2 regions of the Caballeronia sp. J97 genome follow, and region 1 is predicted to be linked to the other one. Evidence: riboswitches for the same ligand, from Rfam matches in the RefSeq annotation. Region 1 holds a riboswitch; the other holds the start of a gene.

Region 1 (3,403 bases):
CGCCGGCTTCGGCCGCGGCGCTTGCGTCGCTTTCCTCGAATATGCGGCGGCAGAAAGAAAGCGTCATCGTCACGTTTCGGCCCTTCGGCAATGCGATCTCCGCGCGCTCGTCCGTCTCGCCGAGCAGCAACAGGCGCGCGGCCGCGAGACTCGTCGCGGTCGCGCAGCTTCCGGTCGTGTAGCCGCTTCTGAGCGGCGCGGCCTGTTCCGGCGTTTCTTCACGCATGGCGCGTCACGGTTTGCTCGCGTGCAGGAGCGTGATCGGCAGCGCCGGGCGCCAGGTATCGAAGCTGCCGAGCGGCTCCGCCTGCGCGACGCCGATGCGCGTCAGCTCGCCGCCGTGCCGCGCGCGCCATTCGACGAGCGCCGCTTCGCTTTGCAGCGTCACCGCATTGGCGACGAGCCGTCCGCCCTGACGCAGGCGTCCCCAGCACGCATCGAGCACGCCGGGCGCGGTCAATCCCCCGCCGATGAACACGGCGTCGGGCGCGGGCAGCCCGTCGAGCGCGGCCGGCGCCTCGCCCCTGACGAGCTGCAATGCGGGCACGCCGAGCGCATCGCGGTTGTATTCGATGAGACGCTGACGGCTTTCGTTCGCTTCGATCGCGATCGCGCGACACGCGCCGTGCGCGCGCATCCATTCGATGCCGATCGAGCCGCAGCCCGCGCCGACGTCCCACAGCAACTCGCCCGGCTGCGGCGCGAGACGCGCGAGCGTCACGGCGCGCACGTCGCGCTTCGTGAGCTGGCCGTCGTGACGATAGGCGTCGTCGGCGAGACCGGGCGTGAGCGGCGGCCCGGCGTGGCCGGCGTGCGTCCGGCATTCGATCGCGACGAGATTGAGCGCGGCGACGACGGGCTCGCGCCAGTCGTCGGCCCGCTCGTCGATGCGGCGCTCGTTGCTTCCGCCGAGGTGCTCGAAGACGGTCATGCGGCTCGCACCGAAGCCATGCGCGGTCAGGAGCGTGGCGACGGCGGCGGGCGACGCGCCATCGGCGCTCAGCACCAGCAGGCGCACGCCACGATGCAGGCTCGCGAGCAACGACGCGGCCGGCCGTCCGACGAGCGACACGCACACCGCGTCCTGCAGCGCCCAGCGCAAGCGCGCCGCCGCGAGCGACAGCGAAGACGGCGCGGGAATGACGCGCATTTCGCCTTGGGCGACTTCGCCCGCGAGGGTCGCGCCGACGCCGAAGCACATCGGATCGCCGCTCGCGAGCACGCAAATGCGGGTCTTGCCGTCGCCGCGCTCGGCGAGCACGGCATCGATAGAAAAGGGCTTCGGCCACGCGACGCGGCGCGCGGCGATGCGCGCCGGCAGCAGCGCGAGATGACGTTCGCCGCCGTGAATCGACTGGGCCTCGAGCAGCGCGCGGCGCGCGACGCGGGAAAGGCCATGCCAGCCGTCTTCGCCGATTCCCACCACGGTCAGCCAGTTCGACATGCGCGGCCTCCTTGTTGCGATTCCGATCGCATGCCCGGATGCTCGCCGGAAGCGCTCGGAGGGTCGATAAAAGCGGGCATAATACAGGTCCGTCGGCGCCCGGGGTTGCGACACCCAGGGCTTAAAAGGGAACACAGCGAAACTGTGGCTGCCCCCGCAATTGTACGCAGCGAGTCCGCGCTCCACTGCCACTGGTTTTTACCGGGAAGGCCGGCGCGAATGTCGACCTGCCAGCCAAGAGACCTGCCGACTCACCGCATTCGCGCGACGCCGACCGGGCGGGGTGTACCGGTTCGCTCATCATGCGCGAAGCCCAACGGGTCACGCTTTTGAATTCTTTCGACCGCTCAACGCTCACCGCCGCGCCGCGCGCCTGCGCATGTCCGGGCCTGATGCGCATCGTGCCCGCGCGCGACGGCGGGCTCGCGCGCCTGCGGCTCGCGGGCGGCGTGCTGAGCGCGCACGCGGCGCGGGCCGTTGCGCGCGCGGCGCGTGTCTGCGGCTCGGGCGTCATCGAAGTGACCAATCGCGCGAATCTGCAACTGCGCGGCATTCGCGACGACGCGCACGCGGCGCTCGTCGACATCGCGCTCGACGCGGGCCTCGGCCCGTCGGCGGCGGGCGGCGACGACATCCGCAACGTGATGCTGAGCCCGCTCGCCAGCGACGGCACGCGCGCGCTCGCCGCCGGTGTCATCGATGCGATGCAGGCCGATGCATCGCTGCACGCGCTGTCGCCCAAATTCGCGCTCCAGCTCGACGCCGGCGAGCGCCTCGCGATGCTCGACCATCCGCACGATCTATGGCTTTCCGCCCTCGACGACGGCGCGCGTTTCGTATTCGGTTTTGCCGGGACGATGCGACAGCATCCGCTCGGCGCGGTTGCCCGAAGCGATCTGGCGATGTTCGTCGTGGACGTGCTGCGCAGGTTTCTCGCGCTCGCCGCGCCCGACGAACCGCGCATGCGCGATCTGCTGGCGCGGATCGGCACTGCGCGTTTCGCCGAAGCCTTGCGTTTCGATGCGAACGCCGATGCATGGCATCGCGAACCCGCCGATGGATGGCTGCGCCTCGGTGCGCATGCAGAGCCGCAGCGCGCGACGTGGTACGCCGGCGCGCAAACGCCCCTCGGACGCCTCGACGCGACGCTTCTCGAAGCCCTCGCCGATCTCGCCGACACCCACGCCGAAGGCCGCCTGACGATGACGCCGTGGCAAAGCGTGCTGATATCCGGCATCGCGGCGCATGAAACACAGGTCGTGCTGCAGCGCCTGCGCGCGCTCGGCCTCGCCACCGACGCACGCGATCCGCTCGCGCGCGTCATCGCATGCGCGGGCTCCGAAGGCTGCGCGAAAAGCCGCGCCGATACCAAAGCCGATGCGCATCGGCTCGCCGCGCTCCTGCCCGCGCGTGAATCGCGCGACGAGGCACAGGTGCATGTGAGCGGCTGCGAGCGCTCGTGCGCGGCGGCGCATCCGGTTCCGGTGACGCTCTATGCAGTCGCGCCGGGCCGATACGACTTCCATCGCGACGCACGAGCCGTCGCGCGCAACCTGACCATCGAAGAGGCGGCCGAACGGATCGCCCGGAACCATGCCGAAACCTGACTACATCCGCGACGGCGCGGAGATCTATCGCCAGTCTTTTGCGACGATCCGCGCCGAAGCCGACCTCGCCGCCGTTCCCGCCGATCTGGAAAAGCTCGCTGTGCGCCTGATCCATGCGTGCGGCATGGTCGATATCGTGAGCGATCTGCGCTTTTCCGGCGGCGCGGGCAGCGCCGGACGAGCCGCGCTCTTGGCGGGCGCGCCGATCCTGTGCGATGCCCGCATGGTCGCCGAAGGCATCACGCGCGCGCGGCTGCCCGCCGATAACCGCGTGATCTGCACGCTGGGCGATCCCTCGATTTCCGAGCGCGCCCGCGCGATGGGCAACACGCGCTCGGCCGCCGCGCTCGAG
Region 2 (3,403 bases), on a different contig from region 1:
CACGAACTTCACGTCGACGAGCATCCAGCGCGGCGTTTCCTGCGTCGATTTCGGATCGTAGTAATCGCTCTTCGGATCGAACTGCGTGGGATCGGGATAAGCGCTCGAGCATACCTTCGCGATGCCCGCGATGCCCGGCTCCGGGCAGCTCGAATGATAGAAGAGCACGCCGTCGCCGACCTGCATCTGATCGCGCATGAAGTTGCGCGCCTGATAGTTGCGCACGCCCGTCCACGGCAAGGTTTTTTTCGGCGCGTGCGCGAGATGATCGATGCTCGCTTCGTCCGGTTCGGACTTCATCAGCCAGTAGCGCATGATTGTTCGCTATGCGGAAATCGACGATGCTCAATGAAAGAGGGAATGAACGATGCAAACAAAAACGGCATCGGTTTTTCCGATGCCGTTTCTTGAATGAGGTCCCCGCCATAGCCGCTAGGCCGGCATCCTGAACCTCGGTTCAAGATTGGTCGCGGTAAGCAACACTTCGGGTACATCGGACTAGCGACGCGCGCGCCCGTGCTGCAAGGTTCCGCAACCGTGCCAATGTAGCATTGGTTCAAGGAATATATGACCTTGGCGTACCAGGCAGGGAAACGTCACTCTACACCAATCGTTTGCCTTCTGCAGCCTCTTCCGGTCACTTCGGTGGTTTCTTTTTTCGATTGACATCGCGCGCTGATTGACTCGACGCGCTGGCATCTCACTGCGCTTCGTATTGCGCGATGACGGCGCCCAGTTGCTCGTTCATCGAGTGCATCGTGCGGCGGATTTCTTCGGCGGGGAAGGCCTCGCCGTGGCGCACGCTGTCCTGCAGCTTAAGCAATTCCGACGCCAGCGAAAGCGCCGCCATGACCGCGATGCGATCGGTGCCGCGCACGCTGCTCGCATTGCGCACCTTGTTCATCTCGGCGTCGACGCGCGCGACGGCTTCGCGCAATGCGCCTTCCGTTTCCGGCGAACAGGCGAGACGATACGGCTGCCCGAGAATGGATACTTCGATCTGCGTGGTCGTCATGCCTTCTCTCCTTGATGATGCTCGCCGTGCAATTCCGCTTCATGTGCTTCCTGGGAATCGGCTTCGAGGAGATCGAGTTGATTGTCGGACTCGGCATGTTGCCCGGACTTCGCGCGCGGCAGCTTTTCGAGAATCGCGTTGAGACGCACTTGCGCATCGTCGATTTTCGCGGAGAGCGAGTCGCGTTCGGATTGCAGCGTGTCGCGCTCTTCGCGCACTTGCGCCAGTTCGGCCTGCACGTTCGCATAGTCGGCGCGCAGTTGTTCGAGCTGGTCCTGCAGCGCCTGATGCGCCTGCTTGTGGCGCTCGCTGATCTGGATCAGCCGGCCGATATTTCCTGACAGTGATTCGAGTTCGTTGAGCATGTGCTGCGTCCTCTAAAGACCTCGCATTTTAGCGCGGTTCAACGGAGCTTCCGATAATTGTCTCGTTTCGAGACGTAACAGCATGCGATCTCACGCTTAATTCTTCGAATCAAGCGCATGTCGTCATGCATTCGTGTGCAGAAAACGCGAGCGCCTGGCAACGCTCGTAAAGGCTCGGCCGATTCTCGTTCGATTCGTCATGCGCCGGCCGTCTGCCGGCGCCGCCCGGTGGTCCTTCCTTGACGGTCCCGACACGCGCTCCTACACTTGCCGCACTTTTGGTGCTCGCGTCCGCGGATCTCGCGGATGCAGTCAAACGGGAAACAGGGAGCGAAGTCCACGAAGTCCTGCGGGACGAACCGGGGACGAGCCAACCTGTGCTGCCCCCGCAACGGTAAGCGACCGCAACGCAAGTTGCAAGTCGTCTCATGCGCGTTTTTGCAGCGCGAGCGTGTCGAATTTCATCGCACCGGGTTCGTCGCTCGAATCGACTGCAAGAAACGTGTCGACGCCACTGCGCACGATGCGCGGGAAGGCGAGACGATTCGTCGCCAGCCCGGATACCGGCCGGAGTTCGACGCATCGGCGCTGATTGCGCCATGCGTTGGTCGCGCATCGTCCTCGCGGGGAGCGGGGTCGCGCTCACGCGAAACGGACACTTCACGCATGGTATTGCCACTGGCCGCGTTCAGGAACGGCCTCTCTCGTCATGGCGCGCTCGTCGCCGCCGTGAGCGCCTTGCCGCTTGCACACACCGCCCACGCCGCGGACGACACCTCGCAAACGCTTGCGCCCGTCGTCGTCACGGCGACGCGCGCGCCGCAAGCGCTGGCCGAATCGATTCCGCAGACATCGGTCTTCGACGAACAGGACATCGCCGACTCGAACGCCGGCGATGCGCTCGGCCTCATCGCGCTCGCGCCCGGTGTGCAGATCACGCGCAACGGCGGGCCGGGCGCGAACTCGGGGCTTTTCATACGCGGCGCGGCGTCGTCGCAATCGCTCGTGCTGATCGATGGCGTGCGCGTCGAATCGGCGTCGCTCGGCGCGGCGCAGCTATCGCAACTGATGCTCGATCAGATCGGCCGCGTCGAAGTCGTGAACGGCAATGTGTCGGCACTGTACGGCTCGAATGCGATCGGCGGCGTCGTGCAAATTTTCACGAAGGAAGGCGAGCCGCATCCGCCACGCTTCGACTTCGAGGCCGAATACGGCAGCTACCACACGCAGCGGCAATCGGCGGGCGTCAACGGCGCGCTCGATGCGGACGGCCGCACGACCTTCAGCCTGAACGTCTCGCGCGAAAAGACCGACGGTTTTTCATCGATCGATCCGGCGATCGCGCCCGGTGCGAATCCGAACGCGAACGGCTATCTGAACGAGAGCGTTGCCGCGACGCTGCGTCACAAGTTCAGCGACAAGTGGGACGCGGGCGTGCGCTTTCTGCAATCGAACGGCATCAACAGTTTCGACGATGCCCACGGCCTGCCCACCGACATCAACGAGTCGCACGATCGCGTGCGTTCGGCGTCGGTGTTCGCGAATGGCCGGATCACCGGCAACTGGACCACGCACTTCACGATCGCGCAGGGGCAGGACCGCGCGAACATCGAGCAGAACGGCGTCTATACGAACCGCTTCGATTCGGAGAACCGGCAGTACACGTGGCAGAACGACTTCAGAATCAGCGATGCGCACAAGCTGCTCCTCGGTTACGAGCATCTCGACCAGACGCTCGATTCGGATCAGTTCAGCGCGCCCGATCGTCACGTGAACTCGGTGTTCGCGGGCTATGTGGGGCACATCGGCGCGAACGAATTGCAGGCGAATCTGCGTCACGATCAGTATTCCGATTTCGGCGGCGCGAACAGCTACTATCTGGGCTACGCGTACAACTTCGATGCGCACTGGAGGGCGAGCGCGAGCTATTCGGCATCGTTTCGCGCGCCGAGCTTCGACGATCTCTACTATCCGTTCAGCGGCAATCCGTCGATTCAGCCGGAGCGCAGTCACTCGGTCGAGG

Evidence for each region. Region 1 has a riboswitch for cobalamin ahead of cobG (precorrin-3B synthase). Riboswitches for the same ligand answer to the same signal wherever they lie in the genome.
Region 2: another riboswitch for cobalamin. It lies ahead of U4Y90_RS03925 (TonB-dependent receptor domain-containing protein); the one in region 1 lies ahead of cobG (precorrin-3B synthase).

The regions. Positions count from the first base shown of each region.
Region 1 is NZ_CAJMZL010000003.1:297,048-300,450, forward strand. Features, by position in the region: gene U4Y90_RS07985 (cobalt-precorrin-5B (C(1))-methyltransferase) at 1-226, opposite strand, end outside; gene cbiE (precorrin-6y C5,15-methyltransferase (decarboxylating) subunit CbiE) at 233-1,444, opposite strand; cobalamin riboswitch at 1,521-1,710, shown strand; gene cobG (precorrin-3B synthase) at 1,747-3,051, shown strand; gene U4Y90_RS08000 (precorrin-8X methylmutase) at 3,038-3,403, shown strand, end outside.
Region 2 is NZ_CAJMZL010000001.1:859,145-862,547, reverse strand. Features, by position in the region: gene U4Y90_RS03945 (EVE domain-containing protein) at 1-315, opposite strand, end outside; RNA gene ssrS (6S RNA) at 414-595, opposite strand; gene U4Y90_RS03935 (cell division protein ZapA) at 701-1,015, opposite strand; gene U4Y90_RS03930 (ATPase) at 1,012-1,380, opposite strand; cobalamin riboswitch at 1,643-1,967, shown strand; gene U4Y90_RS03925 (TonB-dependent receptor domain-containing protein) at 2,047-3,403, shown strand, end outside.